Regions from separate parts of the Bacillus sp. z50 genome, predicted to be linked through region 4. Evidence: riboswitches for the same ligand, from Rfam matches in the RefSeq annotation. Region 4 holds a riboswitch; each other region holds the start of a gene.
The links. A riboswitch is a leader RNA that binds a small molecule or an ion and turns the genes downstream of it on or off. The one in region 4 is predicted to bind S-adenosylmethionine.

Region 1 (7,399 bases), on a different contig from region 4:
TGGAGCTCCGCCTGTACCGACAAGCATATCAATATCCATTCCATCGATTCCAGTTGCTATAGCGCCCGTTATATCAACATCAGAGAATAACTTCAACTTCGCTCCCAGTTCGAGAACCTGTGCCATTAAAGTACTATGCCTGTCGCGGTCCTGAATCATAATGGTCAATTCTCTTACATCTTTTCCAAGGGCCTTCGCAACTGATTGCATATTCTCTTTTAAGGAGGCATTTATATTAATACATCCTTTTGCATTTGGCCCAACTGCGATCTTTTTCATATACATATCAGGAGCATGAAGCATGCTTCCACTTTTCGCAGCAGCCAACACAGCCATTGAATGATTTTTCCCTTTAGACATTAACGTAGTACCTTCCACCGGATCAACAGCTATATCAATTGCCGGACCGTTCCCATTTCCCAGCATTTCATTGATATAAAGCATTGGCGCTTCATCCATTTCTCCTTCACCAATTACGACTCTTCCACACATATCGATTGTATTTAAATGATGCCTCATAGCCCTTGTCCCTGCACCATCTGCTTCAATCTTATTTCCCTTTCCTATCCAGGGATATGAAGCAATAGCTGCCTGTTGAGTAACATGTAGCAGATCTTCTGCAATTTGCTGTACGGTGTGTTTCTTACTCGCATACTTGGTGAATTCCATAATCAACTTCCTTCGTTTAATAGTAAATTTCCCTATCCATTTTAGGGTTCATTTATACAAATAAACAAGTTTATAATTTTGGTAATAAACTATGCAGCCAGATAAGCATTTTAATTAGGAAAAAACAACTTTATTTACATGTAAAGATAAGGCTGTTTTCATAAACATTATTGCTAACGACTAATAAAAAAAGTAGACAGCTTTTTAACTGTCTACTAAGAAACCTGCACAATCAACTAATCCTAAAACACCTTCTAATTCCTAGAGTGGATGATGACCGTTTATGTAAACAACTTTAGCAAGATTTCTCACTCTCACAAACAAATTGCTCCAACTTCTGAATTGCTTCCACTACCCTCTCAGCTGTAACCAATCCAATTGACATTACATGAATCGACTCACCCGTAACTGTTGCTTTTTCAGCAACCTCAGCAATCAGCGCTTCCGTTATATCTTCCACACCTAAATCTGTTAAGGATAATGGAAGGCCCAACTCCTCATAAAACAGTCGAAGCTCTTCAATTTCTGTCCATTTGTCTTCCAGCACTAGCTGAACTAAAATGCCATATGCCACCTTATCACCATGCAAGGCGTGATGAGTTTCTTCAAGTACCGTTAAACCATTGTGAATCGAATGAGCGCCAGCAATTCGACCGTAATAATCACCATAGCCCCCAACCATGCCACCAAACATAATAATCGTTTCCACTACTTTGACGAAATCATCATTTACTTCCCCAGCCTTTGCAGCTTCAACAGCTCCACGGGCGAATTTTAGCAATAAATCCTTACATTCTCTTGCAGCAAAATGAGCAATTTGCAGTGGAACAGTCTTATTATCAATTACAGCCATCTGTACATCCGCTTCGTACCATTTCGCAAGAGTATCTCCAATACCGGCAATTAACATTTCTATTGGAGCATCAACTAAAATTTGCGGCTCCACTAGCACCAGACTGGTACAAACCGGATATATATCATAACGAATGAAAGCTCCGGAATCATCATATATAACGCTTAAAGGCGTCCATGGCGAACAATTAGATGCCAATGTCGGAATGAGAATGGACTGCCTTTCAGTCGCATCGCAAACCGCCTTAACAAGATCGAGTATCTTTCCGCCTCCGACACCTATTACCGCATCCAATGAATGATGCTTGACCAGCTTAGTAACCGCCTCGATTTCGGCAAATGAGCACTCGCCTCCGTACGTATATTCTTCCAATTCTACCTCTGCCATTTGCGGCCAATACGGCTTTACTGCCTCCCAGGACTTTTTCCCACGAACCACAAGAACTCTGCGGAGATTGCGTTCCAGCAGCTTAGCTTCCAATAAATCTAAAGCGTTATCTTTCAAAATATATTCACTTGGAGCACCATGAACTGAAAAAACAGTCATTTTCATCACTCATTTCTATTTGCTGTTAAAAACATTAATAAAGTGGGAAGTGTTATCTTTATATATTCTGTATGTCTAACCTTACACCCGCCATGCTCCTTCTATGGTTTTGTATTGTTTACGAATTAGTTGTTTAATCTAAGGGATATACAGCCTTAGTATTTATACATAAAACAAAGAGAGAACTGGGACATTTTTTCTTATTATTTCATCCATTCAGGCTTGCCGAAGCCGACAAATTCTTCATCGATTATTTTTTCGAATTCATCAGATTCTACCACTGATAAAATATCCTTAGCTAGCTGTGAATCATCATTATTAGCCTTTACTGCCACTAAATTTCGATACGGATCAAGCATATTCTCAAGCGCTAATGCACTTAATAAGTCCATATCTGCAGCTAATGCGAAGTTTCCTGGTACTGCTGATAAATCTGCACTGTCAATAGATCGAGGTAGCTGTCCTGACTCTAGCGGCTGGAATTTTAAGTTTTTCTTGTTTTCGATTATGTCCTTTTCAGAAACTTTAAGGGGTTCTGCATTTTCATCTACTACAATTAATCCTTCATCTTGAAGTGTATTGAATGCGCGAGCTGCATTTACCGGATCATTCGGAATTGTAATCGTCGCTCCGTCCTTCACTTCATCCAAAGATTTATACGTGTTTGAATAAATACCCATCGGCGCAGTCGGTACTTTAATTAACCCTGTCAAATCCATGCTGTTCTCTTTTTCAAAGTTTTCCAAGTAAATAGTATGCTGAAAAAGGTTCGCATCAATATCTCCACCATCTAACGCTTTATTCGGTTGAATATAATCACTGAACTCCACCACTTCTACTTTGTATCCCAATTCTTCCAAGCCTGGCTTGATTGCTTTCGTTGCCATATCACTATAAGGACCAGAAGTAGCTCCAATTTTAATATCCTTTGACTCTGAGCTTGCATCCTCAATGCTTTCATTGCCGCTGCAAGCTGCCAATGTACCTACCACTAAGAATAAAATAAATGCTGTTAACCCCTTTTTCATGAAATAATTCCCCTTTTCTATTATCTTTTATCTATAACTTTTGCGATGAAATCACCGGCAAGTTGGATAACCTGAACCAATACGATTAAAATAATAACAGTTGCAATCATAATGGTATTATCATAGCGATAATACCCATAGCGAATCGCTAAATCACCAATACCGCCACCACCGACCGTTCCTGCCATAGCAGAAAACCCAATCAAGCTAATTAATGTAAGTGTAATACCCGAAATGATACCTGATCTCGCTTCGAGCAATAGTACTTCCTTAATAATCATCCACGGTGTCGCACCAGCTGCTATCGCGGCTTCAATAACACCTTTATCAATTTCTCGTAAAGACGTTTCAACGATTCTCGCAAAAAACGGAATAGCTGCGACTGACAGCGATACGCTAGCAGCTGTTGGTCCAATCGTTGTCTTTACAACAAATTCGGTCAATGGCATAAGAGCAACCAATAAAATAATAAATGGTATTGATCGGACCAAATTGACGACAAATCCTAATATCCTCTGAACCGTTTTGTTTTCCCAAAATAAACCCTTTTCTGTCACATATAATAGAATTCCAACTGGTAAACCAATCACGATTGCGACAGCTAAAGAAATGGAAATCATGTAAATCGTCTGCAAAAATGCTGTGTTAATTTCAGGAATAAGCTCTATAAAGTGGTTGAAATCAAAGCCCATGTTGGAACACCTCCACTTCTGCCTCTCGACTTTCTATATAAGATATCGCTTTATTAATCTCTTCCTTCTGTCCGCGAAGCTCCATGATAAAAATACCTAAAGGCAATTCCTGAATATATTCAATTGAGCCATGAAGAAAATTGCCTTTTACATTAAATTGCTGAAGCGTATCCGATATGACTCCCTCACCGGCAACCGTTCCCCTAAACGTCACCTTGACAATCGGACCCTTGCAACTTTGGTAAATAGCGTCAGGTATATCGAACGAAACAACACTGTTAATGAATTCCTTCGTAAGATCGGCATGGGGTTTAGCAAAAATATCATACACCGAGCCTTCCTCAATGACCTTGCCATCCTGCATAATCGCCATTCGATTACAAATTTCCTTTACTACATTCATCTCATGTGTAATCAACACAATCGTAATATTGAGCTCCTTATTGATTTTTTTCAACAAATTCAATATTGATTTCGTTGTCGTCGGATCTAGTGCTGAGGTCGCCTCATCACAAAGGAGTACTGTCGGGTTATTCGCCAACGCCCTTGCAATCGCTACACGCTGCTTCTGTCCCCCACTTAGCTGCGAAGGATACACTTCACGCTTTTCAGCTAATCCGACCATTTTCAACAGTTCTTCTACTCGGTCTTGTATTTGAGTCTGCGGCACTTTTGCTGCCTTTAAAGAAAAAGCTATATTTTCAAAAACTGTTTTCTGGCTAATAAGATAAAAGTGCTGAAAAATCATCCCGATTTTTAAGCGTGCATGACGCAATTGCTTGCTTCTCAACTTAGCCAGATCAATTCCATCAACTGTGATATTTCCCGATGTTGGACGCTCCAACAAATTAATACAGCGTAGCAGCGAGCTTTTACCTGCTCCTGAGTACCCGACAATCCCGAATATCTCGCCTTTTTTAATTGTTAAGGAAACGTTGTCAACTCCATTTACTATACCGCTTTTAGTTTTGTAAATCTTATTAACATTCTGAATTTTTATCATATGCCAACCTCTATCTCTACACATTTTTTGAAACAAAAATGCCCCTCTCATCTGAAAGGGGCATCGAAATACATCTATCTCGACTTATCTTTCAGAATGTAATACATTCTGCAGGAATTGGCACCTTCCCTATTAAGGGGGTTGCCGGACGTCATAGGGCCTAGTCCCTCGGTCGCTCTCGATAAGCTATAGCTTTATTTGATTTGTTTATGATATTACAGACTTCAGAATAGTCTGTCAACAAAAACCTTTTTGACGTAAACTGTTGAACCGCTTTCATCATTGCAATTTCAATAAAATATTCCAATCCACATACATCGGATTAAAAAACTCCCCATTCTTCTTCGTAGGGCTGAACTGACGATAATGTAAAACTCTACATTTTCGCAAGCCGACTGAATAACACTTTCATCGCTCACTATTTTCATCTGCCAAACAAGCTCATTTAATGTATAGTCTCCACATTTCACATTTTCCGAAAAACAATCATTTCTGAAAAAGCTACCACACCCACTTCATCAAACGTTCCCCTATAATCTATGACTCAGCAAATCTAATAACCATTTACTACCGCTATATTCAAATTCTTTCAGCTCACTATAGACATTTCTAAATAAAGGTTATAGAATTTTATCTATTATTTAAATATTCAAAACTATATTCTCTTCGTAAAGGTGAATTATATGACATATTCAGAACGCTTAAAAAAACTGCCAGTCCAATTTTTTGCAACACTTGTCCTAAAAGTTAACAGCGCTATAGCTGAAGGCAGAGACATTATTAATCTCGGACAAGGAAATCCTGATCAACCTACTCCTGCGCATATCGTCAAAGCCCTGCAAGTGGCGGCTGAAGATGCACAAACTCATAAATATTCTCCATTTCGGGGTTTGGAAGAGTTGAAAGAAGCGGCAGCACAATTTTATCACAAGCAATATGGCGTCGAGGTTGACCCTAAAACTGAAGTTGCCATCCTTTTTGGAACGAAGGCCGGACTAGTTGAGCTACCAATGTGCTTGCTCAACGATGGAGAGCTAATGCTCTTGCCAGACCCAGGCTATCCCGACTATTTATCTGGAGCTGTATTAGCAAACGTAAACTATGAAACTTTTCCACTAACAAAAGATAATCAATTTTTGCCGGATTATGAAAGCATCCCTTTAGAACAAAGGACCCATGCAAAGCTAATGTATTTAAACTACCCAAATAATCCTACCGGAGCTACCGCAGATCATGCTTTTTTTGAAAAAACAGTATCATTTGCAAAAGAAAATAACATTACCGTACTTCATGATTTTGCCTATGGAGCTATTGGCTTTGATGGACAAAAACCTATCAGTTTTCTTGAAACGGAGGGTGCAAAAGAAGTCGGCATTGAAATGTACACACTCTCGAAAACTTACAATATGGCAGGCTGGCGTGTTGGCTTTGCTATCGGAAACCCAGCTATCATCGAAGCACTCAATCTCATTCAAGATCATCTTTACGTCAGCCTCTTCCCTGCTGTACAAAAAGCGGCAATCGCAGCCTTGACAGGGGAGCAATCCTGCGTAGAAGAGCTTATCGAACGCTATGAACGACGACGAAATTCCCTCATTGGCGCTTGCAATAAAATCGGCTGGAAAGTCGAAGCCCCAACTGGTTCATTCTTTGCTTGGCTTCCTGTCCCTGCCGGTTTCAAGAGCGAGAGCTTTGCTGATTATTTGCTTGAAAAAGCAGATGTAGCCGTTGCAGCAGGAAAAGGCTTTGGTGAATACGGAGAAGGCTACATTCGTGTCGGCTTATTAGTAGACGAAAAACGGCTAATAGAAGCTATTGAACGTATTGGAAAGCTAGGAATATTCACTTAAACAACTGCGGTATTGAACTGCTCCCTGTCTAGTAAACAATGAATATAATAAAAGCAGAACCCTGAATTCTAAGGGGTTCTGCCGCTCAATCTCTATTGATAACGTTGTTACAGATGCTATTAACGCCTCTTTTAAAATTCGTTTTTTTAATAATACTATTCTATTTTACTGTGCCCCAAAATGAATCGCCCCATGTGATCAATACAGCGTTCTTTTTTTTTGAGCACAGAAAAACTCCCCATTAGGTAAGCCAGATTTTTCAAACTGTCTTACCTAATGGGGAGCATAAAAAAAGACCGTCAACATGACAGCCTTGATTTTCTGCTATTGACCTGTTAATACAATAGCTACGGTTTACTTATAACTGGATATAGAGAGATTATATTCTCTAATTCTTTAATCAAATCATCTAAATATGATTGATTTGATACAAATTCAAAGGATAATACAGCACCACTTCCTGTCGGATAACAAGTCTCTCCAGACCATTCTATATGCCCCAACTTATCCATTTCACATTCAAAATAAATAAAGCTATCTAAATTTTTCAATATAGCTTTACCCGATAAATCCTTATTCATTAACTTCAAATCATTTAAAAAATCCCTAATGTCATCAGTTCTTAAACTAGCAATAAAATCAACATAATATCCAGGGATTTCAACTTTCACGTTTGAAATAACCCAGTTTCCATCCCAATAATCAAAGCTATTCGGATATTCACGAGCTATGATATCTATTTCTACTTTAGCTTTTTC
Region 2 (7,399 bases), on a different contig from region 4:
CCTGCTTCATCAAGCATTTTTCGTGCTTTCTTAGACAAGTAAGCTAAATCCCCGCTATCCAAACGAATGGCTTTAAAATTAATTTTATCGCCCATTTCCTTTGCTACTCGTATGGCAGTTGGCACACCTGATTTTAATGTATCAAAGGTGTCAACAAGGAATGTGCAATCATAATGTGATTCTGCATATTTGCGGAAGGCTGTGTATTCATCCCGATAAGCCTGAACAAGCGCATGTGCATGAGTTCCTACTACCGGAATGCCGAATTTCTTGCCAGCTCTGACATTGCTGCTTGCCTGAAATCCTCCGATATAAGCGGCTCTTGTTCCCCAGATAGCCGCTTCCGTTTCCTGTGCTCTCCTTGTACCAAATTCAAACAGGGATTCACCGCCAGTTACTACACTCAGACGTGATGCTTTTGTTGCAATAAGAGTTTGGTAATTAATAATATTCAATATTGCTGTTTCAACCAGCTGAGCTTCTGCAAGCGGAGCCTCAATTCGCATTAAAGGCTCATTTTCGAAAACGAGCTCGCCTTCTTTCATGCTTCTGATGGTACCTGTAAAACGCAGTTCTTTTAAATATTCAAGGAATACTTCGTCATACTTAAGCTCTTCCCTTAAATATTGAATATCACTCTCTGTAAATTTTAAGTCTTTAATATATGTAATCACCCGTTCAAGTCCGGCAAATATGGCATAACCGTTCTTAAATGGGTTGCGCCTGAAATACACATCAAATACCGCTTTTTTATTATGAATCCCATCTTTAAAATAGGTTTCCATCATATTAATTTGGTATAGGTCTGTATGCAAAGCAAAGCTGTCGTCCGGATAATGTGTCATCAAACTTCCTCCTTCAATTACAAAACACTGGCTCCCAGCGTATTTTCAAAATGGGATAAGGCCCACTCATGACCTGCTTCATTAAAGCTCGCCACTCCATTTTTATGTATTACTATTTTAAACCCTTTATTATAGGCATCCACTGCTGTATGCAAAATACAGATATCTGTACAAACTCCTACTAAATGTAATTCCGTGATTCCGCGTTCACGCAATTTAATTTCCAAATCAGTACCAGCAAAGGCAGAGTATCGTGTTTTATCAATCCATAGCAGGTTCTCTTGTCCAATATTAGTATTATACACATTTTGAAGATTTCCAAATAATAAACGACCTTCGGTACCACGTATATTATGCGGTGGGAATAATTTACTTTCAGGGTGAAATGGATCATTCTCATCGTGTACATCAATAGCAAATACAACAAAATCTTTGTCCTCAATGAATCTTTTTGTTAAAGAAACAATGTACTCTTCAATTTCCTTTCCAGGTTTACCGCATGTTAATTTGCCAGCATCTGCTATAAAGTCATTTGTATAATCTATATTGATTAAAGCTTTCATCTCTCCACTCCCCTATCCATTTTCCATCAAATCCGCTTATCGTACGTATAGAATATCAAATTGTATTACAAAATGCCTACTTTGATTTTAAAGAAAGTCAACCACCAATAAAATAAACAGCGCTTTTTGATACGAACACAGTGGTTATTAAAATCGTATCAATCCTTTAAATCTTTAAAGTCGACCCTAAATCCATATCGCCATACAAGAATAGCTGTGATCAGCAAGACTCCCCCATATCCATATAAACCATACTCAACCTTGCTTATAAGAAAGTGAAAACCTGCAAATACGCCAAGAATGAAAAGCAGGAAAACGGTCTTAATCCCCTCATTCTCCTGTGTTGCAGAAGTTGGTTTAGAAAATGGCAATATAATTGTATATGTCCTGAACGACAGGACTGCCATTATAAATAACGTAAAGAGACCAATCAATAGATCCCAAAAGATAGCACTTCCATATATAAGAATAAATAGAAAGCTATATGCCAAATAGATGGGAAGAACATACTTGGCCATAACCGCATTCCATGTACCTATAAAGATAGACTTAGCACTCTGTAATGGAGAGGCCCTGTATATCCATGCTCCTTTATATGAATCGGTATATCGGAGTGCAATAGCAATAGTTGGAATCATAAGCGCACTGAAATAAATTGTATAATAACCGCTGCCATTTTGAATACCTTTCCATCCATTTTCCCCGAATTGATTGAGTAGTGTAATAAACGGAAAAATAATAACCATTCCAATAGATGGATATACCTTCAGTTTAAACGCCTGTTCGTTTTTCATGAGGTTTTTTGCGAAATGATAAAAGACTCGTTCTTCTTTATTTCGTAATAGGAACATTGAAAAATGACTGCGTTTCTTTTTCGATAAGGCTCCTGTATGATTAGTTAACTTTTGTAAATACTGCTCAAAGTTTTGAACATTTTTAATATAAATAATGACAGAAACAAGCGGTACAATTACAGCCAAGCTGATTAAGAGAATATATTGCCATGCAAAATTCCCATTTAGTATTACCTCAAAGGGAGCGGCATACCAAATAGGCGCAAGAATATAGCTCCACCAAGTTGGTGTAAATTCTACTTGCCTATCTACAAGGTCAAATATCCTTACCGTTAGTTGATAGCCAACAATCATTAAAATAGACAAGGAGATTTGTACATAACTGATAAAATCCTTTAATTTCTCTCCATCAAAATACTTTAAAATAACCAAGTAGATTAAAGCAGTAAGCAAGACTATCCATATATCAATCAATATAATGACCAGCAAAAATAACAGACTAAAGCCAATTCCTTGAGTAACAATAGCAGCAATGAACGCAGGCGCAATAAAAATAAGGGTTATTGTGCCAAGGTAAATAATAATATGTATCAGCTTTGCCACCGAGACCGTTCTCCCATCAACCGGTCTAGACAATAAAATAGACTGATCCCGTATATCAAGCATTACATGGGAAAAATCAGATATTAAAGATGTCATGATAAAGAACATAAAAATAGCAAACAGCAAACTCATTTGGAAAAAATAATTTTCACCCATAATAATAAAAGGAATCAGGATAAGACCCATAAGCGCATAAACCCATAAGGATTTCAAAAACTGATTAGAATCCTTACCTGTATTTCCAGACCCATCATTCATCAAAGTTGGAACTCTTCTGGCATCCATTGTAAGCTTAACCTGAAGAATTCTTCTCATAACCGGATAATCAATTCCCATCCACTGAAAGAGCTTTTGTCCTCTATCCAACACACGCAAACTCATAAATTTTTTCATCTATTAATCCTCTTTAACAACAGATACAATATCTTCGGCAATTGAACGATGCTGTGTAAAACCAGTTAATTGGTTAAAAATTTCTTCAAGAGTTCCTTCCTTGCCAACATCCTGTAATTCTGCAAAGCTTCCATCTGCAACAATCCTGCCTTCATGCAGTAAAATAATTCGATTGCTAATTTTCTCGACGACATCCATGATATGTGAGGAATAAAAAATAGTTTTTCCCTCGCTTGCCAGCAGTCCAAGCAATTCTTTAATGACCATAACGCTATTCGCGTCGAGACCGCTTAAAGGTTCATCTAAAAATAAAATATCCGGATTATGAAGAAGGCTTGAAATTAATAGAACCTTTTGCTTCATCCCTTTTGAATAACTATTTATTCGTGAATCATACATTTCTTCAATATTTAATAGCCTCATTAGTTTAAAAGCCTTTTGGTCAGCCTGCTCATAAGATAAGCCATAAAGCTCACCTATAAAAGTCAAATATTCACGTGCAGTCAATACATCATATAAATCTGCCAATTCAGGCACATAGCCAATTCTATTTTTATAGGTAATCCTATCCTCAGAAAGCTCTTTATCAAAGACCTTCACTGAGCCTGTATAGTCTGTAAGGAGTCCAAGCAATATTTTAACTGTGGTAGTTTTCCCCGCCCCATTGGGACCTATATAGCCAATAATTTGTCCCTTGTTTACATCAAGATTAATTCCTCGAAGTACTTCTTTCGATCCATAATGCATTTGAAGATTGCTAATAGAAATCACCAGTTCAGCCATTTTCATTCTCCCCAAAGACCCATTTTGGTATAGTATATCAAAACGGGTCGTTAATTTGCATAATTTTCTAATTTATCCTTTTTAGGTATTACTTCTGGAATCCTTCATGATGCACCTAAATGCCTGTAAAGTTCAAATTTCTAATAACCTAAACCGATAATGATTCAAAAGCTTGAATAAGATCATCAATCAAATCATTCGCATGCTCTATCCCAACAGAATAGCGCAGCAAACAATTACAGACTCCATTTTGTGTACGCACTTCCTCAGGGATATCCGCATGTGTTTGTGTAGCAGGGTACGTCATTAAACTTTCTACTCCACCCAGACTTTCAGCAAAAGATATGATGCGAAGGCTTTTTAAAAATGGATTGATCCATTCCTCTGATTTCAGCCGGAACGATATCATCCCCCCTTTACCAGGATAAAGGACATCTGTCACTTCTTCTCTTTCTCTTAAAAATCGGCTGATTATCTTAGCATTTTCCTCATGCTGCCTCATCCTTAGGCTCAATGTTTTCATTCCCCTCATCACAAGCCAGGAGTCAAATGGCGGCAGTACAGCGCCTGTTGCATTTTGATATTCTTCTAGGCGCGCACCAACCTCTTTACTCTTTGAGACAATTAATCCAGCCAATACATCATTATGTCCTGCTAAATATTTGGTGGCACTGTGGACAACAATATCTGCTCCCTGCTCAATCGGTCTTTGCAAAATGGGTGTATAAAACGTATTATCCACAAGGAGCAGTAGATTGTTAGATTGGGTCAGTTGAGCAATTTCTTTAATATCCATTTCCTGCATAAGCGGATTTGTCGGTGTTTCTATAAAGAAGGCCTTCGTATTTTCCGTAATGGATTCAGCGAAATCTTCATATGTATGGCAATAGTTAAATTTGATGCCATACGTCTTCCATATTTGCTCAAATAACCGATATGTCCCTCCATACAGATCGGCAGAGACGGCTATTTCATCACCTGGAGAAAATAAACATAGCAATGAGTGAATGGCAGCCATACCTGAACTAAAGGCAAATCCCTGTTTACCACCCTCTAGCTCGGCAATTGCTTCCTCTAATAATTTTCTGGTTGGGTTTCCTGTTCTTATGTAATCAAACCCTGTTGATTCCCCTATTCCGTTATGGCGATAGGCTGTGGAAAAATAAACTGGCGGATTAACAGTACCTGTTTGTGTTTCACTTCGATTGCCTATTTGAGCTAAGAGTGTTTCGATTTTAACTGTTGTCATATGTATGACCCCTCTCTCTTTATTAATCCCCGAAATACAGTTACTCTGATTTACCTTCATCCGGCTCTAATTTGCCATCAAAGTTACGAATTACTTACATCCACTCATTTTCCCAGTGAATAAAAATATGCTTAAAAACGAAAAAAGTCTTCAAGAAGAAGACTTTTCATTAGAGTGAGTCCCTTCTTATCGGCCAGGAATGATTGTTCCTGCAGGAATTAGCACCTTTCCATATTGGCGGTTGCTGAGACTTCACAGGGCCTGTCCCTCCATCTCTCTTGATAAGATTTTTCAGAATATTTATTTAACTATAAATTTACAGTCCTACTGCTAAAAAAGCAAGTTATTTCTGCCTTTATTGTCCAACTTTTTAACAAAGGTATATAATAAATCTATACATAAAAAGGAGTGATTCGGAACCATGAAAGCCAATGGCCAGGAAATTTTCCAGTACATAAAAGACCTTGTATCCATTCCAAGTCCGAGCGGCTATACAACGGAAGTAATTGATCATGTAGCACAGTTTTTACAATCTCAAGGAATACCTGCAGTAAAAACAAATAAAGGTGCCCTATTGGCAACAATCAAGGGACAGGATGATTCAAAGCACCGTTTTCTAACAGCCCATGTAGATACATTAGGTGCTATGGTGAAAGAAATCAAACCAAGCGGGCGTTTAAAATTATCGATGATCGGCGGATTTCGTTGGAATTCTGTTGAAGGCGAATATTGTAAAATCCATACAGCTGAAGGTAAAACGTTTACAGGGACGATTCTTTTAAATCAAACTTCTGTCCATGTTTATCAGAAAATGGGAGATATTAAACGCGAGGATGCAACGATTGAAGTTCGAATTGATGCTGTGACAAAAAGCAAGACGGATACAGAAGGTCTAGGTATTTCTGTAGGTGATTTTGTTTCCTTCGAGCCCCGTGTTGAACTGACAGACAATGGATTTATTAAATCCCGTCATTTAGATGATAAAGCGAGTGTCGGCATACTGATGTATATCATTAAACAGTTAAAAGAAGAAGGCATCACTCTCCCCTATACGACCCACTTCTTAATTTCAAATAATGAAGAAATAGGCTATGGCGGAAACTCCAACATTCCTGCTGAAACTGTTGAATACCTGGCTGTAGATATGGGAGCAATTGGAGAAGGACAATCTACGGATGAATACAGTGTTTCCATTTGTGCAAAAGATTCTAGCGGACCCTATCATTATGGCCTGCGTCAGCATTTAGTCGAATTGGCAAAGCAACACAAGATTGATTACCGTGTAGATATATATCCTTTTTACGGATCTGATGCTTCTGCTGCCATCCGTGCCGGCTATGATATCATACACGGATTAATTGGACCCGGCATTGATGCTTCACATGCTTTTGAAAGAACCCATATCAGCTCTATTGAACATACTGCCCAGTTAATCTGGAATTACTTACAATCAGAATTAGCCTAATTTCATACTAAACGTTAACCCATCACCATTTAAGTGATGGGTTTTTATTATAATAACCGTTTGATTTTTCCATAAGCAGCCTTGGCTTCAGCATATCCTTGATTGTACAGCTTTTTCAGCTTTTTAGGGTTACGCTCAACACGGCTGACATCTGATTTCACTAATGGACGAATAATGACGACAAGTCCCTTTTCTTCTTGTTCCTCCAAATAGCGGATCGTGTCATTGTAAACGATATGCCGTTTGCGAAGAGCCTTTAGCAGCCCTTGATAGTTCTTATATTTTCTTTTTCCAAGCCAATCAAGCGACGATGCTTTCATATAGCCTTTATTCCCAGTAAGCACAACGATATTTTTCGTATTCCCGTCTGCTTGAGATTTTTGTATCGGTATTGGATCGGCAACACCGCCATCCAGCAGCATTCTTCCATCATAAGAGATTTCCGGAGCAAAAAAAGGAATCGAACTGGATGCGCGCAGAATCGTTGTAATATCTTTTATTAGGTGCTCTTTTCTATAGTATACAGGTTCGCCTGTTACGCAATCTGTAACACCCACGACAAACTGTTCCTTTGCTTCACAAAAAGCCTTTATATCAAATGGGACCAGTTCATTTGGAATTTTATCAAAAATAAAGTCCATTCCAAATAATTCACGTTTCTTCAGAAAACGTTTATAGGATAGGTATTCCGGGTGTGAGACATA
Region 3 (7,399 bases), on a different contig from region 4:
TCGAATTAAATGAAGCGTTTGCTTCCCAATCCATTCAGGTAATTCGTCAACTTGGATTGGATGAGGAGAGGGTGAATGTAAATGGCGGTGCCATTGCATTAGGACATCCACTTGGGTGTACTGGAGCTAAATTAACCTTGAGTCTCCTTCACGAGATGAAACGACGAAATGAGCAATTTGGAGTCGTAACGATGTGTATTGGCGGAGGAATGGGCGCGGCTGGAGTATTTGAATTATTAGCATAAAAAGTTATAAGCGATGAGATGATTGGCAACGAGAGCCCAGTCATCTCTAAATAAGGGGGAAGAAAAATGGCTAATCAAACAGAAGAAGTGTTAAAAGGCGGAGCGTTTTTAATTGAGGATATTGAAGCAGAGAATATGTTTACACCTGAGGACTATACAGATGAGCATAAAATGATTGCAAAAACGACTGAGGATTATTTAGTAAATGAAGTATTGCCTCAGGTGGAATATTTAGAGGATCATGAGTTTGACCGTTCTGTAAAACTATTGAAACAAGCTGGAGAACTGGGTCTATTGGGCGCAGATGTACCGGAGGAATACGGTGGATTAGGCTTGGATAAAGTTAGTTCCGCCCTTATTTCAGAAAGACTATCCCGTGCAGGAGGCTTCTCTATTTCTCATGGAGCACATGTTGGTATTGGTTCCTTGCCAATCGTTTTGTTTGGTAACGAAGAACAAAAACAAAAGTACCTTCCATTATTGGCTACCGGGGAAAAGCTAGCAGCCTATGCCTTAACAGAACCAAGCTCAGGCTCTGATGCACTTGGCGCAAAGACAACAGCAAAATTGAATGAAGCAGGAACTCACTATGTCTTAAATGGTGAAAAACAATGGATTACAAATGCAGGCTTTGCTGATGTATTTGTCGTATATGCAAAAATCGACGGTGACAAATTCTCTGCATTTATCGTAGAAAGAGAGTATCCAGGTGTGTCTACTGGACCGGAAGAAAAGAAAATGGGGATTAAGAGCTCTTCAACTAGAACATTAATTCTTGAGGATGCAGAAGTACCTGTTGAGAACCTATTGGGAGAAGCAGGAAGAGGTCATGTAATTGCCTTTAACATTTTGAATATCGGTCGTTATAAATTGGGAGTAGGAGCTGTTGGTGCTTCCAAACGAGGATTTGAATTAGCTGCTACGTATGCTAATCAACGCCAACAGTTTAAAACACCAATCTCTTCATTTAATTTAACAAAAGAAAAGCTCTCTACAATGGCTTCCAAAATATACGCAGCTGAAAGTTCCGTCTATAGGACAGTTGGTTTATTCGAGGAAAGAATGAGCCGCCTAAGTGATGAAGAAGTAAAAGATGGGAAAGAAGTAGCAAAATCAATTGCTGAATATGCAATCGAATGCTCCTTAAATAAGTTCTTTGCTTCCGAGGTTTTAGATTATGTTGTGGATGAAGCGGTTCAGCTTCATGGAGGCTATGGATTTATGGCTGAGTATGAAATTGAAAGAATGTACCGTGATTCTCGTATTAACCGTATATTTGAAGGAACAAACGAAATTAACCGTCTGCTTGTACCAGGTACATTCCTGAAAAAAGCTTTAAAAGGTGAATTGCCGTTATTACAAAAAGCACAGGAGCTGTCTGAAGGACTCATGATGCTTATGCCTGAAGAGCCAGGTACAGAGCCGCTTGATCAAGAAAAACATCTTGTGAAAAATGCTAAGAAGATTGGTATTATGATTGCAGGATTGGCTGCGCAAAAATATGGTACTGAGCTGGAAAAAGAACAAGAAATTCTTGTTAATATTGCGGATATTGCTTCTTTCGTTTATGCGATGGAATCAGTTGTTCTTCGTACAGAAAAAGCAATCAAAAAAGATGGCTTAGAAAAGAACAAACAAAAACTTCTTTATACTCAAATCTTCTGCCAGGAAGCATTTGGCGAAATCGAGAAGCATGCTAAAGAAACATTAGTGGCAACAGAAACTGGTGATACATTACGTATGATGACATCAGCTTTACGTAAATTCACACGTTTCACACCAATCAATGTAATCGCACTTAAACGTGAAGCTTCAGAAAAGTTAGTTGATGCTGAGCGTTACACTGTTTAATCCTTTATACTATGGAGGCCTGGTGAAAACCAGGCTTTTTCTTTTCCTGCTATGTTAGACCTGTTACCTTTTCTAGAGCAGAAGTATATCCGTTTAAGATAGATGAAAAAATGTGGTATGCTTCAATTGAGGTGATAAAACGATGATTACATTATACTGGTATCCTAAATGCGGGACATGCAGAAAAGCAAAGAAATGGTTTGATGAAAAGGGAATATCCTATCAAGAAGTTGATATAGCGCAAAATCCTCCATCGAAAGAAGAGCTAGAAATAATTTATCAAAAAAGTGAATTGTCTCTTCAGAAATTTTTTAACACAAGTGGGATGAAATACAGAGAACTTGGGTTAAAAGATAAAGTGAAGGATATGTCTGAAGATGAAATTCTTACCTTGCTTGCATCAGACGGGATGCTAATCAAGCGCCCAATCGCATTTGATGGAGAAAAAGTAACAGTAGGATTCAAAGAGGTAAATTACCAGAAAATCTGGGCATGAAACAATTGTCAAATAACCAGTTTGATGTCATGATAAATAGGAACCATACATACATTTTGGGGGGATTAAATCATGAGCATTCCAGCGGGATTACGTTATACAGCTGAGCATGAATGGGTTAAACAAGAGGATGGTAAGATTCGAATTGGAATAACTGATTTTGCTCAAAAAGAATTGGGAGACATCGTATTTGTGGAACTACCGGAAATAGGTGATCAATTGACCCGTAATGAACCGTTTGGCAGTGTAGAATCAGTTAAGACAGTATCTGAATTGTATGCGCCAATCAGTGGGACAGTTGTTGAAGTAAATGAAGAATTAGCGGATAGTCCAGAATATGTTAATGAATCTCCATATGAAAAAGCATGGATGGTAGTTGTTGAACCATCCGAAATCAGCGAATATGATGAATTAATGGATGCTGGCCAATACGAAACAGCGACTAAAGAAGAGTAGTCAATAGAGGGGAGAAGTTTGGGGTCATTCGTCAGCTTCTTTCCTTTTTATTATGTTTTTAGATCAATTGTTACTTTCCACTATGTTAGGGTAAGATACATATAATGAAAAAGACGAAGGCAATTGTCCAATCACATAGAACGTACTCTCCTAATAAAAGGTGATCAATCATGCAGGATGCTCAAAGTGAGAAAGTAATTATTGTGGAAGGTTCTACCGACCGCCAAAAAATACAATCTGTACTTAACGAATCTGTCGATATAAGATGTACAAATGGAACCATCAGTCTATCGAAAATGGATGAATTAGTAGACGAACTTGAACAGAGAGACGTGTATATTTTGGCTGATGCAGATGAATCCGGAGAAAAGCTGAGAAAACAGTTAAGACGAGAAATGCCAAATGCATCTCACATATATATTGATCGTACATACCGTGAAGTTGCTAATGCGCCAAGATATCATTTAGCAACGGTTCTTTTGGCAGCCAATATAGATGTAAAAGCCGAATTTTTAAAACAAATGAAGGATGTAATGAAAAATGAACAATCAAACCACGATAAATAAAGCGATCTATACTTTTACTCCTCTTTGCGGAACATGTCAATTAGCAGGTAAAATGCTTGATATTGCAAAGGAAGTCCTCCCAAATGCCTCTTTGGAAAAAGTCAATCTTAACTATGCTAAGGAACTTGCAGAAGAATATCAAATTCAAAGTGTACCATGCCTCATTTTAATCAAGGATAACCAGCCAATCGAGAAAATCTATGCCTTCCACTCAGTTCCCTATCTTGTTGATCAATTAAAGAGAATTACAGAATAAGAGCAGTTATTTCTCAGGAAATATGTCGATGAATATTTAACTAGAATCTTTTAAAGGTGCTGTTTCTATTTTACGCTGTCTATGTCAGAAGTTTTAATTGATTTGTAGAATTCTCTATAATAGCCTGTAATCTCAACCGATTAGACGATTGTTAAGTGGCTAACTGGAGGCATTTATTATAGTAAAAGAAGCTCCTCGTTATTTAATTTAAAAATTCTGAATAATCAATTGACTCATATTTTTCCATATGCTATAGTTTTAACAACTTAATACTTGGTTCTTATCAAGAGAGGTGGAGGGACTGGCCCGTTGAAGCCCGGCAACCGGTATTTATATAATACACGGTGCCAATTCCAGCGGATATAAATCCGGGAGATAAGGAGAGATGGAAAATGCCTGCCTCTTCTTGTGAAGAGGTTTTTTTCATTTACTCACTTCTCTATTTAAAATGAAATGGAGAGATGTAGAATGGCAAATGAAGAAAAGAAGTATCGGTTTGAAACAGTAGGTATACACGGAGGATTGCAGCAGGATTCGGTAACTGGAGCGAGAAGCGTGCCGATTTACCAGACGAATGCTTATTTATTTAAAGACACAGATCATGCTGCGGATTTATTTGGATTAGCTGAAACTGGCTATATTTATACTAGAATCCATAATCCAACTTCAAGTGTATTCGAAGAACGTATAGCAGAATTAGAAGGTGGCATTGGAGCTTTAGCGGTATCAAGTGGTGCTGCAGCTATAACACTCTCAATCCTAAATATTGCGGGAGCAGGTGATGAAATTATCTCTGCGTCCACTCTATACGGCGGAACCTACAATTTATTTGCCAATACTCTCCCTAAGTATGGTATTAACGTAAGGTTCGTGGATCCAAGTGACACTGAAAATTTTAGAGAAGCGATTACATCAAAGACCAGAGCTATTTTTGGAGAAACGATTGGAAATCCAAGCCTGCAGGTTCTTGATATTGAACGGGTGGCGGAAATTGCTCATGAAGCTGGAATTCCGTTAATCATTGATAATACATTTGCAACTCCTTATTTATCCCGTCCGATTGAGTTTGGAGCGGATATCGTCGTACACTCAGCTACGAAATGGCTGCTTGGAAATGGAACCACATTAGGCGGGGTCATAGTCGATGGAGGGAAGTTTGACTGGAATTCATCTAAATTTCCGGGCTTTACTGAACCCGATCCAAGCTATCATGATCTGATTTACAGTGAAGCAATTGGTGCAGCAGCATTTATTGTGAAGGCCAGAGTTCAGCTGTTGAGAGATTTAGGTCCATCCTTAAGCCCGTACAATGCCTTTCAATTTATTCTCGGATTGGAAACTCTGCATGTGAGGATGAAGGAGCATGTAGCCAATACGAGATTAATAGTTGACTATTTAAAACAGCATCCGGCTGTATCGTGGGTCTTGTATCCAGGAGATTCAGATCACCCTGATTACGAAAAAACGAAGAAATATTTACCCAAAGGTGCTGGAGCAGTCGTTGTTTTTGGAATAAAGGGTGGACGTGAGGCAGGTAAAAAACTGATTGATTCCGTTGAACTGTGGTCCCATGTGGCCAATGTGGGAGATGCAAAGAGCCTAATTATCCATCCGGCAAGCACGACTCATCAGCAACTAAGTGAAGAGGGATTAAAAGCATCAGGTGTACAGGAGGATTTAATCAGACTGTCTGTTGGAATTGAACATGCAGAAGATCTAATTGAAGAATTGGAGCTTGCGATTGAAAAAGCAACAGGTATAGCTTCCACTGAGGTGGTTGTGAAATAAATATTGAACATGCTATGCAGACTTTGGTGTTGACAGTTCTTTCTTCAACATGATAGGATAGCAAACAGTTAGATTTAATTGAATAGTTTAAGTACTCTTATCAAGAGAGGCCGAGGGAAGTGCCCTTTGACGCCCGGCAACCGGCAATCATTTATGATTGAAAAGGTGCCAATTCACACAGGATAATAAATCCTGGGAGATGAGAGAAAGGAACATGTTATAAATAAATCATGCCTTTCTGCCTCCGCAGAAAGGCATTTTTGTTTAACTGAAGTTATTCTTTAATTATAGGTTGATAGAAAGAGCAGGTGAACTTTTCATGATTACATTACGTGATGTATCGAAGACCTTCTCAGGAACATTTAAACGTTCATCAGCTGTCAAAGCAGTGGATCAAGTCTCATTATCTATTGAAAAAGGCGAGATCTTTGGAATTATTGGGTACAGCGGTGCGGGAAAAAGTACCCTCATTAGAATGCTGAACGGTTTAGAGAAGCCAACAGAAGGCAGTGTCTTGGTGGCAGGCAAAGATATGGCTGCTATAAAAGGCGCTGAATTAAGAAAAGCCAGAATGGAAATAAGTATGATTTTTCAACACTTTAATCTCCTCTGGTCAAGGACAGTCAGCGAAAATATAGAGTTTCCTTTAGAAATTGCGGGCGTACCAAGCAAGGTACGTAAAGAAAGAGTGAAGGAACTGGTAAGTCTGGTAGGATTAGATGGCCGTGAAAATGCTTATCCATCTCAGTTGAGCGGCGGTCAGAAGCAGCGGGTCGGTATAGCGCGCGCATTAGCGAACAATCCACAGGTTCTTCTTTGTGACGAGGCGACATCAGCACTTGATCCTCAGACTACAGACGATATTTTGGATTTGCTCGTTGATATAAATAAAAGACTTGGCTTGACAATCGTATTAATTACACATGAAATGCATGTTATTCGTAAAATCTGTCATCGCGTTGCTGTGATGGAGATGGGGAAAGTGGTCGAGAGCGGAAAAGTACTTGATGTATTTAAAAAACCAAATGCTCCGATTACTAAACGATTTGTACAGCAAGTGACTGAGCCAGAAGAAACGAAAGAGACGATTGAGCATTTGCTTGCTGAATATCCGACGGGGAAAGTTGTACAATTATCCTTTATTGGCGAATCAGCTGAAACCCCTGTTTTATCAGAGGTTATCCGCTCTTACAAAATCAATGTAAACATATTACAGGGTAAAATTTCGCAGACTCAGCACGGGTCCTATGGAACGTTATTTATTCATGTAGACGGTGATGCTGCTGAAGTGGCGAAAGCGATTGACTATCTCCACAATCAGGAAATTGGTGTGGAGGTGATTTCAGAATGATGGAAACATTATTACCAAATGTAGTTTGGGAACGAATTTATGAAAAGACATGGGAAACCTTGTATATGACAGGTGTCTCATTAATCGCAACTTTTTTCCTTGGAATTATATTGGGTCTGCTATTATTCTTGACCTCAAAGGGGAATATGTGGGAAAACAAAGTGATTTACGGAATTGTAGGTGCTTTCGTTAACATATTCCGTTCCATTCCATTCATTATTCTAATCGTGTTGTTAATTCCTTTCACAAAGGCATTAGTAGGAAGTATTATCGGTGTCAATGCGGCTTTGCCAGCTTTAATTATAGGTGCTGCTCCATTCTATGCGCGAATGGTTGAGATTGGATTGCGTGAAATTGATAAAGGTGTAATCGAAGCAGCAAGATCGATGG
Region 4 (7,399 bases):
GAATACGCAGAAAAAGCACGCTATTATTCAAGTATACAACCTTTAAAAGAGAATAACTAATTATCATTCCTCATTAGGGTATACTCTTTATTGTATACCCATTCCCTTTATTATTTAGCTATAAATGATACACCTTTTTAAAATCAATTTCAGGAGTAGGATTATGAATACTTTCATTTTGATTTTCATGTTATTTAGTATCATTTCAATCATTTTGGTCCTATGGCGTCAATATCAGCCACTATCTATTTTGATTGTTATCTCTTTGATAGGCACTTTCCTGTATACAGGCTGGAAGGTCTATAACTCAAATTACTCCTTTGCTCATCAAATTAATAATATGATTGATAAGTCAGTAAGCTTAACAACTTCTATTACCAAAGATAATCGACCTGCAAAACCTCCTGCCAAAGATAAAGTACTTCTTGATGTGCCGATCGTTAAACAGCAGCCCGAGCTCCCAAGAGGGTGTGAAGTAACCAGCCTGGCTATGCTTCTTCAATATTCCGGATTGGATGCTGATAAATTAAAACTTGCCCAGCAAATAAAAAAAAATCCAGCTAAAATAAAAAAAATAAATGGTGAAATCCATTACGGTGATCCTAATGATGGATTTATTGGAGATATGTATTCAACTAATAAACCTGGCCTCGGAGTGTATCATAAGCCTATAAAAAAACTTGCTGAGCATTATATGCCTGGCAAAATAATCGATTTTACCAATGGAGATTTCAACCAAATCAAAAAGTATCTCTCAACCAATCGGCCCGTCTGGGTTATCATAAATACAGCCTATGAAAAACTGGATCCATCCTATTTCCATACTTGGAAAACACCAAATGGGAAAATATCGATTACTTATAAGGAGCATTCTGTCGTAGTGACGGGATATGATCAGCATTATATTTATTTTAACGATCCCTTAACAGGAATTAAAAATAAAAAAGCACCCTCCGCTGATTTTGAAAAAGCGTGGGTGCAAATGGGAAAACAGGCTATAACCTATAAAGATTAATGGATTGGGTCACTTATCATATCCTTTTCAGCTAATGCCTGGAAAGGATATTTTTCTTCGACATATACAGAGTACCATATCATAAATACCAATACAGTCCATAGTTTACGGCTATTATCCGCTTTACCTGTAACATGATTATTGAACAGATTCATAATGACTTGCTTATCCAGCAAATGATCTGTTTGGCTTTCTTTTATTATTGTAATCGCCCATTCATACATTTCATTTTTTAACCAATGACGGATAGGGACTGGAAAACCAAGTTTCTTACGATTTAATACATGGTCAGGAATGATTCCCTCTGCAGCTTTTCTAAGTATATATTTGGTCGTTCCATGAGCAGTTTTTAAATCAGTTGGAATTCCGGATGCCACCTCAAATACTTTTTTATCAAGGAATGGCACTCGAAGCTCAAGAGAATGTGCCATCGTCATCTTATCAGCTTTTACTAATATATCTCCGCGCAGCCATGTATGAATATCAATATACTGCATTCTGCTCACATCATCATATTCGGGTGTTTCTGCGTAGAACGGATGTGTTATCGTAGTATAATCCAGCTTTGATTTATATAATTTGAATAATTGCCCCTTCTCTTCCTCCATAAACATCTTGGCATTTCCAAGATAGCGTTCTTCAATCGGCGTACAGCCGCGCTCTATAAAACTTTTGCCTTTTACACCTTCAGGCATCATGGCAGCAATTCTTTTTAGCGCTCTTTTCATAAGTACAGGAATTTTATTAAACATGGCTAAGGATTGAGGCTCACGGTAAATATTGTATCCTCCGAATAATTCATCCGCTCCTTCACCTGACAGAACAACCGTTACATGCTTTTGCGCTTCCCTTGCCACGAAATATAAAGGAACACAAGCGGGGTCTGCCAACGGGTCATCCATATGCCACATAATTTTCGGCAGTTCCCTCATATATTCCTGCGGCGATATAATATAGCTGATATTCTCTACCCCAAGCTTGTCAGCTGTTTCTTTAGCTACATCAATTTCACTGAAACCATTCTGTTCAAATCCAACTGAGAATGTTTTAATTCCAGGATGAAATTCTTTAGCTATGGATGCGATGATTGTAGAATCAATTCCACCTGAAAGAAATGAACCAACGGGTACATCACTGCGCATATGCATGCTGATACTGTCATACATCACATCTTGAATTTCTTTAATCCAATCTGGTTCACTGCGCAGAATAGGTTTAAATTCTGCTTTCCAATATTGGCGGATTTCCATAGGTTCTCCAATTTTCTTTGTAAAGCAATGTCCAGGCAATAATTTTTTCACATACTTTGTCATCGTTGCTGGTTCTGGAGTAAATTGGAAGGTAAGATAATGCTGCAGAGACACATGATCCAATTCTTGTTTTTCTATAGCGTGTATAATACTTTTCTTTTCAGAAGCAAAATAGGTCTTATCCCCATCTTCCTTATAAAAAAATGGTTTAATCCCAAATGGATCACGGGCACCAAAAACAGATTTCTCCTGTTTATCCCAAATCACGAACCCAAACATCCCACGAAGCATTTCAACTGCCTTTTCCCCATATTGAACAAATGCCGCCAGGATTACTTCAGTATCTGAATTTGTAGAAAACGCCATGCCTTCCTTTTCCAGCACTACTTTCAATTCCAAGTAGTTGTATATTTCTCCGTTAAAAACAATCCAATAGCGTTCATTTTCATACGTTAAGGGCTGATGTCCACATTCAATATCAATGATGCTTAGTCTTCTGAAACCAAGCTGGATATGTTCATCTATATAATACCCCTCGTCATCTGGCCCTCTATGCGTAATCAAGTCATTCATACTTTTAATTAGTTCTGAATCCTGATTCGCTTGCTGGTGATCATGCATACATCCTACAAATCCACACATTATTATTCACTCACTACCTTTACTTTCGACTGTTTTTCTTTAAAAATATCAAAGGATTAGATTTTAGATATAAGCTAGGGTCCCGACAAAATATGATCCATTATACCCGATATCACAACTTCCTAATATTACCATATTTAGACAAAAAAAGAAAGAGGGGTTATCCCTCTTTCTAGAAATGTTTATGCTGTTTATCTTAGATGTTAGCTTCCGCACGCAGTACTTCCACTTTATCTGTTTTCTCCCAAGGAAGATCTAAATCATTGCGTCCAAAATGTCCGTAAGCTGCTGTTTGTTTATAGATCGGACGTCTTAAATCAAGCATTTTTATGATCCCTGCTGGGCGTAGATCAAAGTTAGCACGTACTAATTCAATTAATTTTTCCTCTTCAATTTTCCCTGTACCGAACGTATCAATAGAAATAGATACTGGTTGCGCTACACCAATCGCGTAAGCCAGCTGAACTTCCGCTTTATCTGCAAGACCTGCTGCTACAATATTTTTAGCTACGTATCTGGCTGCATAGGCAGCAGAACGGTCTACTTTTGTAGCGTCTTTACCAGAGAATGCTCCGCCACCGTGACGTGCGTATCCACCATACGTGTCTACAATGATTTTACGGCCAGTCAAGCCTGCATCCCCTTGTGGACCTCCAATAACAAAACGGCCCGTTGGGTTAATAAAATATTTAGTTTGTTCATCAATAAGGTGAGCAGGAACAACCGGTTTAATTACTTGTTCTTTTAAGTCTTTCTTAATTTGCTCCAGTGTTGTTTCCGCGTCATGCTGAGTAGAGATAACGATTGTATCAATTCTTACCGGATTTTTATTTTCATCATATTCCACTGTGACTTGTGTTTTTCCATCAGGGCGCAAGTATGGAAGAACTTCTTGTTTACGAACCTCAGCCAGCTTTCTAGATAATTGGTGAGCAAGAGAAATAGGAAGAGGCATTAATTCTTCTGTTTCGTTGCAGGCAAAACCGAACATAAGACCCTGATCTCCCGCCCCAATAGCTTCAATCTCTTCATCTGACATCGTGCCTTCTCTTGATTCCAAAGCTTGGTCTACACCTTGGGCGATATCTGCAGATTGTTCATCAATAGAGGTTAAGACAGCGCATGTTTCTGCATCGAAACCATATTTAGCACGTGTATAACCGATCCCTTTGATTGTGTCACGCACAATTTTTGGAATATCCACATAAGTAGAAGTAGTGATTTCTCCCGCTACTAAAACTAATCCAGTGGTAACAGATGTTTCGCAGGCTACCCTCGCATTTGGATCCTTTGCTAAAATTTCATCCAAAATGGAATCAGAAATCTGATCGCAAATTTTATCCGGATGACCTTCTGTTACAGATTCTGATGTAAACAAATGTCTCTTATTAGACATGTATATTTCCTCCTTCAGTTTCCCTGTTTATGGCTACTCATTATCTTTAATTATCTCCTGATTATACGAAAAAAGACCTTTCCCCTTTATAAAGAAAAGAGGAAAGGTCTGAGTCTCAGAAATCTGCCTTTCACTCTCATCGTTCAAGGCATTATAACCTTGCATCAAGTTAGCACCTTTGCGTGATTTCCATTATAAGGAATCAAACTGCAGGTTGCCCCGGCTTCATAGAGCTCGTCTCTCCACCGAGTCTTGATAAGAGTATCCATATCAAATGTATATAATATCTTATCCATCATTTTCTGTCAATAAATAAACAGGAATATATTGTTAAGATAAACCTTTAGCTTCATCCTTTTTCTAAAAGAAGTACAGTCAGAACTTAAAATTCGCATTTCAATTATGATATTGATATAATTAATTTACGAATATTCAAATAAATATACTTTATTATTTATCCATCAATATTGACTAATATCCCTATTCTTTCACCAATGAAAACAATAATAATTATTCTTATATACTATATTAAACCATATTTTTGAAAATTAACACAATTAGTATGGATAAATCGATTAAATGTGTTATACTATTTTCCATATAATATGCTTACCAAAATTCTGGAAAAGGATGATACCTTATGAACAGTGTAGGAGTTTCCAATGAATTGAAACAATTACTTACTCATGATAATATTCACATTCAGCTTTCAGTGCCACAATTAGTTGAAAAAGTATTAACCAGAAAAGAGGGCATCCTCACATCTACTGGAGCGATTAAAGCCGAAACAGGTAAATATACCGGCAGATCTCCAAAGGATAAATATATTGTAGAGGAAGCTGCCACTAAAGATAAAATAGCCTGGGGAAGCGTCAATCAAGCAATATCTGAAGACGCATTCTCTAAATTATATGATAAAGTTATCGATTACCTCGAAAAACGAGATGAATTATTTGTATTTAATGGGTTTGCTGGGGCTGCAACAGACTACCGCCTTCCTATACAAGTAATCAATGAATATGCCTGGCACAATTTATTTGTACATCAGCTGTTTATCCGCCCCACTAAAGAAGAGCTTGAAAATCATTCTCCTGAGTTTACTATTATCTCAGCACCAGGTTTTAAAGCAAACCCTCTCGTGGACGGTACACAATCTGAGACGTTTATCATCATTTCTTTTGAGAAAAAAGTCGTCTTAATTGGAGGCACCGAGTATGCAGGTGAAATGAAAAAATCCATTTTCTCAATCATGAATTACCTGTTGCCTGAGAAAAATGTGTTCTCTATGCATTGTTCAGCAAATGTAGGTTTCGAGGGAGATGTAGCTCTTTTCTTTGGCCTATCCGGCACTGGAAAGACTACTTTATCAGCCGATCCAAATCGCCGCCTTATAGGTGATGACGAACATGGCTGGTCTCCTGATGGTGTATTTAATATTGAAGGCGGCTGTTACGCAAAATGCATCAATCTCACACAGGAAAAAGAGCCTCAAATTTTTAATGCCATACGCTTTGGTTCTGTACTAGAGAATGTGGTTGTAGATGAAGATACGAGAATTGCTGACTATGATAATGGAATGTTAACTGAAAATACCCGGGCAGCTTACCCTATCGAAGCCATGCAGAACATCGTCACACCTAGTATAGCGGGCCATCCCAATACAATCATCTTTTTAACTGCTGATGCTTTTGGTGTTCTGCCTCCAATCAGCAAGTTAACCAAAGAACAGGCAATGTATCATTTTCTAAGCGGTTATACGAGTAAATTGGCAGGAACTGAACTCGGAATCACTTCACCACAGGCTACGTTTTCTACCTGCTTCGGTTCACCATTCTTACCATTGCATCCAACTAAATATGCTGAGATGCTTGGCAAAAATATTGAGGAACATCAAGTTCAGGTATATCTGGTTAATACCGGTTGGACTGGAGGAGAGTATGGGACAGGTAGCCGCATGAAGCTTTCTTATACACGATTGATGATTCAAGCTGCATTGGAAGGAGAACTAGCCAATATCGAAACGGTACAAGACAGAATATTTGGCTTAGCGATTCCTTTACACGTACCTGGAGTACCTGATGAAGTTTTACAGCCGCAGAAAACGTGGAAAGATCCAGAAGCCTATTATGAAAAGGCGAATGAGCTTGCACATAAATTCAGAGAAAATTTCAAGGAATTTAAAAATATCAGTTCTGAAATTGAATCTAAAGGTGGACCAATTACCTTTTAAAGAACTAGCGGTGTCTTAGGAAGCCAAAAAGAAATGGCTTTCCTGAGGCACTATTTTATTTGTCTAAATTTAAAAACAAACCCACCGCCCAATGTAATTCTGGATGAAGGTTTGTTTTCTTTAGTTTCTATTCAATTTAGTTACTGGAATTTAAAGAAATCAACTCATATGTAATGGTTGTGCAGTTATTTTCCCATTCCACTTTTTTTATCCGTGCCGTTCCTCTCGATTCTCCATCCAGAGTTTTTCGGATATCAATCGGAATTTCAATTGGATATAGGCGGTATCCTTCTTTTTTTAGGACGAATAGATTTTCCTCAACCCTTTTTTCATTAGCCTTTGTCACTATAAGAGTATTCAATTCCATTGGCATACCCAATTCTCTCACTCCCCTGCTTCATTTATTTATTTCAATGGTATCATTTGAAGCGGCTTCTTTCATCCATTTCGTTAAATCCGTGACGATTTGCCGATTTATTCTAGGAGGTAGATAATGTGTATAGTCCTTAAGGTACCACACATCGACGCTCTTGCCGAGATCCTGCAGTCTGTTTCTTAATAGATTGGCATGTTCAACCGAAACGTTCTTATCCTTCTCGCCATGAATAATTAGAACATTACATGGTATTTTTTCAATTTCATACAAGGGTGTACGGGCTTTATATTCATCCGGCACCTTGTTTGGCGTACCTCCAATGACCCTTTTCAGCATTCTTCTTAAATCAATTCTCTCTATGTAGGTCAGAACCATATCGGAAACTCCCCCCCACGTGACAAGTGAAGCAGCGTCCTGGCAGTATATAGCTGTCCACAAGGCCATAATCCCGCCTCGAGAAAATCCAAAAATATGGACCTTTTTTGGATTA

Region 1: another riboswitch for S-adenosylmethionine. It lies ahead of AC4G3N_RS13870 (methionine ABC transporter ATP-binding protein); the one in region 4 lies ahead of metK (methionine adenosyltransferase).
Region 2: another riboswitch for S-adenosylmethionine. It lies ahead of AC4G3N_RS04165 (methionine biosynthesis PLP-dependent protein); the one in region 4 lies ahead of metK (methionine adenosyltransferase).
Region 3: another riboswitch for S-adenosylmethionine. It lies ahead of AC4G3N_RS11870 (methionine ABC transporter ATP-binding protein); the one in region 4 lies ahead of metK (methionine adenosyltransferase).

Annotation. Positions count from the first base shown of each region.
Region 1 is NZ_JBZFQL010000004.1:242,669-250,067, forward strand. It holds gene glpX (class II fructose-bisphosphatase) at 1-669, opposite strand, end outside; gene AC4G3N_RS13855 (iron-containing alcohol dehydrogenase family protein) at 965-2,068, opposite strand; gene AC4G3N_RS13860 (MetQ/NlpA family ABC transporter substrate-binding protein) at 2,272-3,096, opposite strand; gene AC4G3N_RS13865 (methionine ABC transporter permease) at 3,117-3,788, opposite strand; gene AC4G3N_RS13870 (methionine ABC transporter ATP-binding protein) at 3,778-4,791, opposite strand; SAM riboswitch class I at 4,873-4,979, opposite strand; gene AC4G3N_RS13875 (pyridoxal phosphate-dependent aminotransferase) at 5,475-6,641, shown strand; gene AC4G3N_RS13880 (WapI family immunity protein) at 6,989-7,399, opposite strand, start outside.
Region 2 is NZ_JBZFQL010000001.1:881,120-888,518, forward strand. It holds gene AC4G3N_RS04145 (nicotinate phosphoribosyltransferase) at 1-845, opposite strand, end outside; gene AC4G3N_RS04150 (cysteine hydrolase family protein) at 863-1,408, opposite strand; gene AC4G3N_RS04155 (ABC-2 family transporter permease) at 1,567-3,198, opposite strand; gene AC4G3N_RS04160 (ABC transporter ATP-binding protein) at 3,202-3,987, opposite strand; gene AC4G3N_RS04165 (methionine biosynthesis PLP-dependent protein) at 4,130-5,230, opposite strand; SAM riboswitch class I at 5,414-5,518, opposite strand; gene AC4G3N_RS04170 (M42 family metallopeptidase) at 5,652-6,695, shown strand; gene AC4G3N_RS04175 (patatin-like phospholipase family protein) at 6,743-7,399, opposite strand, start outside.
Region 3 is NZ_JBZFQL010000003.1:523,795-531,193, forward strand. It holds gene AC4G3N_RS11835 (acetyl-CoA C-acetyltransferase) at 1-245, shown strand, start outside; gene AC4G3N_RS11840 (acyl-CoA dehydrogenase FadE) at 312-2,096, shown strand; gene AC4G3N_RS11845 (arsenate reductase family protein) at 2,239-2,592, shown strand; gene gcvH (glycine cleavage system protein GcvH) at 2,665-3,048, shown strand; gene AC4G3N_RS11855 (toprim domain-containing protein) at 3,219-3,614, shown strand; gene AC4G3N_RS11860 (thioredoxin family protein) at 3,589-3,870, shown strand; SAM riboswitch class I at 4,148-4,252, shown strand; gene AC4G3N_RS11865 (O-acetylhomoserine aminocarboxypropyltransferase/cysteine synthase family protein) at 4,339-5,658, shown strand; SAM riboswitch class I at 5,753-5,864, shown strand; gene AC4G3N_RS11870 (methionine ABC transporter ATP-binding protein) at 5,978-7,009, shown strand; gene AC4G3N_RS11875 (methionine ABC transporter permease) at 7,006-7,399, shown strand, end outside.
Region 4 is NZ_JBZFQL010000006.1:225,743-233,141, forward strand. It holds gene AC4G3N_RS16545 (gamma carbonic anhydrase) at 1-60, shown strand, start outside; gene AC4G3N_RS16550 (C39 family peptidase) at 164-1,015, shown strand; gene asnB (asparagine synthase (glutamine-hydrolyzing)) at 1,012-2,907, opposite strand; gene metK (methionine adenosyltransferase) at 3,104-4,303, opposite strand; SAM riboswitch class I at 4,437-4,565, opposite strand; gene pckA (phosphoenolpyruvate carboxykinase (ATP)) at 4,944-6,533, shown strand; gene AC4G3N_RS16570 (DUF2584 domain-containing protein) at 6,670-6,912, opposite strand; gene AC4G3N_RS16575 (alpha/beta hydrolase family protein) at 6,931-7,399, opposite strand, start outside.